Lentilactobacillus curieae: one gene and its partner. The main gene of each other region encodes a partner of the protein of the gene in region 2 in a complex. Links are inferred from orthologs where the notes say so. Each region holds a gene or a part of one and is shown on either strand. Other genes may lie near its edges.

What was found. Proteins that work in one complex are often made in the same cells at the same time.
Region 1: the proteins of pcrA (region 2) and uvrB are in contact, whole or in part, in a crystal structure (PDB 7EGT), measured with the Thermus thermophilus proteins. The link is inferred for Lentilactobacillus curieae from one-to-one orthologs. Residues at the interface, in WP_096412145.1 of Thermus thermophilus: His654, Arg656, Phe657, Gln666, Asp668, Glu669, Lys680, Arg681, Leu682, Ser683, Lys685, Tyr686, Ala687; in WP_096411307.1 of Thermus thermophilus: Glu23, Leu25, Arg26, Asp27, Gly28, Glu29, Arg30, Phe31, Arg55, Glu326, Asp327, Phe328, Glu379, Ser382, Gln383, His398, Gly400, Arg401.

What each region holds. Positions count from the first base shown.
Region 1 is NZ_CP018906.1:1,644,007-1,646,948, forward strand. It holds uvrB (excinuclease ABC subunit UvrB), read left to right. Parts: upstream 1-440; coding sequence 441-2,444; downstream 2,445-2,942. Other genes in the region: trxB (thioredoxin-disulfide reductase), read left to right, coding at 1-295; uvrA (excinuclease ABC subunit UvrA), read left to right, coding at 2,458-2,942. UniProt on the Escherichia coli protein: The UvrABC repair system catalyzes the recognition and processing of DNA lesions. A damage recognition complex composed of 2 UvrA and 2 UvrB subunits scans DNA for abnormalities.
Region 2 is NZ_CP018906.1:1,384,592-1,389,625, forward strand. Bases 1,223-4,224 are described here. They hold pcrA (DNA helicase PcrA), read left to right. Parts: upstream 1,223-1,602; coding sequence 1,603-3,846; downstream 3,847-4,224. Other genes in these bases: PL11_RS06690 (ATP-grasp domain-containing protein), read left to right, coding at 1,223-1,513; ligA (NAD-dependent DNA ligase LigA), read left to right, coding at 3,861-4,224. Also shown: PL11_RS06685 (xanthine phosphoribosyltransferase), read left to right, coding at 1-321; more of PL11_RS06690, read left to right, coding at 350-1,222; more of ligA, read left to right, coding at 4,225-5,034. UniProt on the Escherichia coli protein: A helicase with DNA-dependent ATPase activity. Unwinds DNA duplexes with 3'-5' polarity. Translocates on single-stranded DNA with 3'-5' polarity. Initiates unwinding more efficiently from a nicked substrate than double-stranded DNA.

The sequences.
Region 1 (2,942 bases), 260 kb from region 2 along the record:
GAATAACGAGACAGACGAAGAAAGTGTTGTGGAAACTTCAGGAGTATTCATCTATGTTGGGTTGTTGCCAATGACCGATCCATTTAAGAGTTTAAACATTACTGATGAATCTGGTTGGATTGTTACTAATGACCATATGGAAACGTCAGTTCCAGGTATTTATGCAATTGGTGACGTGCGTCAGAAGGAACTTCGCCAAATCACAACTGCTGTTGGTGATGGTGGAATTGCTGGTCAACAAGCATTTAAGTACATTGAGGAATTAAACTCAAAGTCACCAGTTAAGGGTGCTTAAAAAGGTACGACAAAATTGATTTGCGAAAGTATGTTCGTATGGTAAAATACTTTTGTGAGTAAGGCTGAAACAAAACTTAGTTTTGCTGAGGCCTTTTTATTTACTTTAAAAAAATCAGCTTTCAAGTTGGATTGGAGGACTTTGATTGATAGAGCGACAGGATGATAGAAAATTTGATTTAGTTTCTCAATACAAACCAACTGGAGACCAACCAAACGCCATCAAGGAATTGGTTGCGGGGGTTGAAAGCGGTGAAAAAGAACAAATTTTAATGGGCGCTACTGGGACTGGAAAGACGTTTACAATTTCTAATGTTATTTCTCAGGTTAATAAGCCAACACTAGTTTTGTCTCACAATAAAACGCTGGCTGGTCAGTTATATAGTGAATTTAAGGAATTCTTCCCTAATAATGCGGTGGAATACTTCGTTAGTTACTATGATTACTATCAACCAGAGGCTTATGTCCCTTCCAGTGATACCTATATCGAAAAGGATTCATCAATCAATGATGAAATTGATAAGTTGCGGCATTCCGCTACCAGTTCACTGTTAGAGAGAAATGATGTTATTGTTGTGGCGTCGGTTTCCTCAATTTTTGGATTAGGTAGTCCTAAAGAATATAAGGACCATGTAGTATCGCTGCGTGTCGGTCAGACAATGGAACGGGATGCACTGTTACGGGCATTAGTTTCGATTCAATTTGATAGAAATGATATCGATTTTCAACGGGGGCGTTTTAGGGTTCACGGAGATGTTGTGGAAGTTTTCCCAGCATCGTTAGATGACCATGCCTTACGAATTGAATTTTTTGGAGACGAGATTGACCGAATTCGCGAAGTCGATACTCTGACGGGTGAAGTTATCGGTGACCGGGAACACGTAGCCATTTTCCCGGCGACTCACTTTTTGACCAATGACGACATTATGAATCAGGCGCTTCCAGAGATTAAAGAAGAGCTTGACCAACAAGTAAAAAAATTTGAGGCGGAAGGTAAACTTCTTGAAGCCCAACGATTAAAGCAAAGAACTACGTATGATATCGAAATGATGCAAGAAATGGGTTACACCAGTGGAATTGAAAATTATTCGCGATTTATGGATCGAAGAAAACCTGGTCAACCACCGTTTACGTTACTAGATTTCTTCCCAAAAGATTTCTTATTGGTTGTTGATGAGTCCCACCAAACGATGCCCCAAGTTCGGGGAATGTACAATGGTGACCGGGCAAGAAAACAACAATTGATTGATTATGGTTTTAGACTGCCATCAGCACTTGATAACCGACCTTTACGTCTGGAAGAATTTGAAAAGCACATCAATCAAGTTATTTACATGTCTGCCACTCCAGGGCCTTATGAATTAGAGCGGACCAAAAATGTTGTTCAACAGATTATTCGGCCAACCGGTTTACTGGATCCAACTATTGATGTCAGACCGATTATGGGTCAGATGGATGATTTGGTTGGCGAAATCAATAAACGAATTGATAAGCATGAGCGGGTTTTCGTTACTACGCTTACCAAGAAAATGGCTGAAGATTTGACCGACTACCTTAAAGATTTAGGAATTAAGGTAAAGTATCTACATTCTGATATCAAGACTTTAGAACGTACTCAGATTATTCGGGACTTGCGACTGGGTAAGTTTGATGTTCTTGTTGGAATCAACCTGTTAAGGGAAGGAATTGACGTTCCTGAAGTTTCATTGGTTGCGATTTTGGATGCTGATAAGGAAGGCTTCTTGAGAAATGAACGTTCATTGATTCAGACAATTGGACGGGCTTCTCGGAATGAGAATGGTGCCGTGATTATGTACGCTGATAAGACAACGGATTCGATGCAGTATGCCATTGATGAAACTAAGAGGCGGCGTTCGATTCAAATCAAGTATAATGAAGAACACGGAATTACTCCGCATACTATTAAGAAGGATATTCGTGGATTGATTGCCTCTACCGTTGAAACTAGCGATAGTGGTGAGAAGGATGACTTTGTTGAAAGCGACTTCCAACAAATGTCTCCTAAGGATCAAAAGGCAATGATTTCCCGACTAGAAGATGAAATGAGATCAGCTGCGAAGGCACTTGATTTTGAACAGGCTGCTACGCTTCGCGACACTGTTATTGAATTAAAAGGTGAAATGGATTAAAGAGGAATTTAAATTGGCAAATGACAAAATAATTATTAGTGGAGCCAGAGCTCACAATTTAAAAAACATCAATGTTTCAATTCCTAAGAATAAATTGATTGTTATGACGGGCTTATCGGGTTCAGGGAAAAGCTCCTTAGCGTTCGACACGCTGTATGCCGAAGGACAGCGTCGTTACGTTGAGAGTTTATCGTCATACGCTCGGCAATTCTTGGGACAGATGGATAAGCCGGATGTTGATTCAATTGAAGGACTTAGTCCAGCAATTTCAATTGACCAAAAAACAACATCAAAGAATCCCCGGTCAACTGTCGGGACGGTTACAGAAATTAACGATTACCTTAGGCTACTTTGGGCTCGTGTAGGAACACCAATTTGTCCAAACGATGGCTCTGTTATTTCTAGTCAATCTGTAGACCAGATGATTCAGCAGATCATGGCACTTCCAGAAAGAACTAAGTTACAAATTTTTTCTCCAATTGTGAGGGGCAAAAAGGG
Region 2 (5,034 bases):
ACCCTAACTGATAACTTGTATACTGCTAGCGTTTATTCTTATACTAAACAAGTAAGTAATGACATTAGTGTTGATAAGAGATTCTTAGACTCTAATGACAAAATTTTGATTATTGATGACTTTTTGGCTAATGGCCAAGCCGTTTCAGGTTTGTTGGAAATTGCTAAAGTTGCTAACGTAGACGTTGCCGGAATTGGAATCGTAATCGAAAAGAGCTTCCAAAAAGGCCGCGAGATGATTGAAGAGGCTGGTGTTAGACTCGAATCATTGGCTCGAATTGCATCACTCGATGATGAAAAAGTCGAATTTGTAAAAGATTAATCGATAAATACCAGAAGAGGTAGTGAGAATGTTGGCGAATGAAAATGTTGTTTATCCAGGGCAAACAGTCGGAGTGATTGGTGAAAGTATTAGTAATCTTTCATTAATAACTACCGCTAAAAAAATGGGATTCAAGGTAGCTGTATACAGCAGCAACGAAAGTTCTGATATCATGCAAGTTTCTGATTTTCAGTACATGGGTGACTACACTGATAAATCCTCATTAAAAATGTTTGCTGAAAGATGTGACGCAGTTATCTATAATGATGACCAAATTGGTTCAGACATCGTCGACTATCTTTCTCAGTACACCAGAGTTCCTCAAAATACTGATTTACTCGACATTAACCAGGATCGGTTAATTGAACGTAGTTTTTTTGAGACGCTAAACATGAATATGGCTCCGTACGCAACGATTATCGAACTGGAGGATATTTACCAGGCAATCAATTCAATCGGCTATCCTGCCATTTTAAAGCCCATTCAGAGGGGACTATTAGGTGGCCAAGAACTTTACATTGAAAAACAGAGTGACATTGTAAAGGCATCTGGGATGCTTGATGTTGGGACATACATCCTGGAATCATATGTAAAGCACGATATTGACTATTCGGTAGTTGTGACTCGGGGTGAGAATTCTGATCGGGTAATCTTCCCAGTTATTGAGGATATTTACCAACGTTCTCGCTTAATCACAGCATTTACGCCTGCAAAAATCGAGTCAGGATTAGAAAAAGAAATGATTCGGATTGCTAATGAAATTGCCAATAACTTGGACTATGTTGGTACGTTTGAAGTTTCTTTCTATGTTTCTGAAAACGGGTCGATTTATGTAAACAAAATCGCTCCTAATATGGGAATTGCCGGCTCAGTTTTTGAATACGCACTGAGTGTTGATCAATTTGAACAACATCTCCGGGCAATTGCTGGGTTACCTTTGATGAAACCGATTGTCGGAATTCCTACTGTTTTACAAACTATCAATGAACAAGATTACGGCAGAATTCAAACTCAATGGGTAATCAAAGATAATTGGCACTTCAACTTTTATGGCTTAAATGATGGCCGTCACGGAACAATCGGTCACATTTTAATTCCAACTGAGTCGATTGCCAAAACGTTGATGCAAATTGAAGGAACCAATATTTGGAACAATATTGATTTTGAAGCAAAATATAAAAAAATGGACTAAGTCGGCGTCGTGCCGGCTTTTTTGCTTGCTTTTTGAAAAGCAGCAGTGAGGCTTTTCTGGTATAATTGATTGGATAATTGTGCGAGAGGATGGACAGTAATTTGGCTGATTCAGATTTAATTAAGGGACTAAATACAGAGCAACGCGATGCAGTTTTACACACAGAAGGTCCAGTGCTAATTATGGCTGGGGCAGGTAGTGGTAAAACTCGGGTGTTGACTCATAGAATTGCCTACATAATTGAGAGTAGGAACGTGATGCCATGGAATATTCTGGCCATCACATTTACGAACAAAGCAGCTAAAGAAATGCGCGAACGGGTTTCAGCATTACTCGATGAGAGTGGTAATGATGTTTGGGTGTCAACTTTTCATGCTCTTTGTGTGCGTATTTTAAGAAGAAATATTGATTTATTAGGGTACAACCGAGCATTTACGATTGCCGATCCTAGTGAACAGCGGACGTTGGTAAAGCGAATTTTGAATGATATGAACGTTGATACCAAGAAGTTCGACCCACGGTCAATTTTGTCTGCAATTTCAAACGCCAAGAACGACATGCTGGATCCTGAAGGTTTTAGAAAAAATGCCCGTGGACCATTTGAAGAGATGGTGGCAGATGTCTACGACCGTTACCAAGCAGAGCTTAAGCAAAACCAGTCACTTGATTTTGACGATTTGATCATGATGACGATTGAACTCTTTGACCAACATAAGGATGTTCTGGAGTTCTACCAAGATAAGTTTAAATATATTCACGTTGATGAGTATCAGGATACTAACGAAGCCCAGTACCAATTAGTGACGTTACTTTCACAAAAGTATCGCAATATTTGTGTGGTTGGGGATGCTGACCAGAGTATTTATGGTTGGCGTGGAGCTAACATGCAAAATATATTGAACTTTAAGGATGATTACAAAGATGCTCATGTGACTATGCTTGAGCAAAATTATCGTTCTACAAAGACGATATTGGATGCAGCTAACGCTGTGATTGCCAATAATGATAATCGTGAGGATAAGAATCTGTGGACTGAAAATAATCAGGGAGACAGAATTTCGTATTATCGTGGTCAGACTGAAAATGATGAAGCCCGTTTTGTGGTTTCTAACATCCAAGAAGAAGTTAATAAAGATGGCCAAAACTATGGCAGTATTGCGATTCTTTACAGAACAAATGCTCAATCACGTGTAATGGAAGAAACATTACTCAAGTCAAACATCCCATACACCATGGTTGGTGGGCATAAGTTCTATGATCGTAAAGAAATTCGGGATGTTCTTTCATATTTAACACTGATTGCTAATCCAAATGACTCGATGGGATTTGAACGAGTTGTGAATGAACCTAAACGGGGAATTGGCCCAACCAGTGTTGATAAGCTACGAAGATTTGCAAATGATCACTCGTGGAGTTTGCTAGAGGCTTCTTTGAATGTTGACTTAGCAAATGAGATTTCTGCGAGGGCAAAGAATTCACTCTACCAGTTTGCTGATACGATGGATAAGATTGCTAAAGACGCAAAAGACTTGTCAGTTTCTGATATCACTGAGGCTTTGTTAGATAAAAGTGGGTACCTAGATGCCTTGAAGAGTTCTAAAACGTTGGAAGCTCAATCAAGAGTGGAAAACTTGGAAGAATTTATGTCAGTTACCAAAAAATATGATGACGAGAATCAACAAGCTACTGGAATTGATAACTTAGTCGACTTCCTTAGCGATTTAGCCTTAGTTTCAGATCAAGATGATGTTGATGAAGAATCATCAGCGGTTACGTTGATGACTTTGCATGCTGCTAAGGGACTAGAATTTCCCGTTGTGTTTATCATGGGAATGGAAGAGGGATTATTCCCACTTGGTAGAGCTGCTGCTGATGAAGAGGAATTACAAGAAGAGCGTCGGTTAGCTTATGTTGGAATTACCCGTGCCAAGAAAAAACTCTACATTACCAACGCTTATTCACGGACTCTTTATGGTCGCCGGCAAAATAATCCACAATCAAGGTTTATTGATGAAATTACACCTGATTTGATTCAGTATGAAAATGTTGGCAATGACAGCGGTCCAATTAAGACGCCATTTGATCGTAAGACTGAGCGGGCTTTTTCAACCCCATATCATCGTCCAAGCCAAACGGTTGAAAAACCAAAGGGCTCTGGAGCTGATAAGAAGAGATGGAATGTGGGCGATAAGGTATCACATAAAGCATGGGGAATCGGTACAGTGGTCAAAGTTTCTGGTACCGGTGAAGATATGGAATTAGACATTGCTTTTGATTCTCAAGGAATTAAACTGTTGTTGGCTGCATTTGCGCCAATTCAAAAACAAGAATAAAAGGGGTTTGTAAGATGGCAACTGCAAATATGAATGAAAACTCAGCGAGGGTTCAAGCAGAAGAGCTACGAACAAAATTGAATAAGTGGGCAGATGAGTATTATACGTATGATGCCCCTAGCGTTGAAGATTCTGAATATGATGCAGTCTATCAACAGTTAGTTTATTTGGAAACGCAATATCCAGCCATTATTACCCCAGATTCTCCTACTCAAAAAGTTGGAGATCATACGCTACCAGGGTTCAGTAAAGTGCCACATGATATCCCAATGTTATCTTTAGGAGATGTGTTCTCAGAACAGGAACTAGCAGACTTTGTGGACAGACTGACTAAGTCAGATAACGTGAACTTTGAATATAATTGCGAATTAAAAATTGATGGGCTAGCAATTTCTTTGCGATATGAACAAGGCAAGCTAGTCCAAGGATCTACTAGAGGAAATGGCCAGATTGGTGAAGATATCACCGAGAATTTGAAGACTATCAAATCAATTCCCCGCAAACTAACAAGACCAATCAATATTGAAGTTCGTGGTGAATGTTATATGCCTAAGTCTTCATTTGTTAGTTTGAATGAACAACGGCAAAGGGATGGTCAAACACCATTCGCAAATCCTCGTAACGCAGCTGCTGGTAGCTTACGGCAGCTTGATTCTAAGGAAACGGCCAAGCGAAAATTAAGTACGTTTATGTATAACGTTGCCGATTATGATGACTTATTGACTGATACTCAAAGCGGGCTGCTTGAAGAATTAAAGGAGCTAGGTTTTAACACTAATCCATCTTCGCAAGTGGCACATTCGATGGCAGAAATCGATGCGTATATTGATGAGTACCAAGAAAAACGGGATAGTTTGGAATATGGAATTGATGGAATCGTTATTAAAGTTAATTCACTACCGACTCAAAGGAAGTTAGGCGCAACGGTTAAAGTCCCTCGCTGGGCAATTGCATATAAATTTCCACCAGAAGAGGCCCAGACAGTCGTTCGGGACATTGAGTGGACGGTTGGCAGAACCGGAGTGGTTACCCCAACTGCCGTGATGGATCCAGTGACCTTGGCGGGAACAACTGTTGCTAGGGCTTCACTTCATAACCCTGACTATTTAAATGAGAAAGGGATTCGGATTGGCGATACAGTGGAGCTGCATAAAGCTGGCGATATTATTCCAGAAATCTCGAAATATA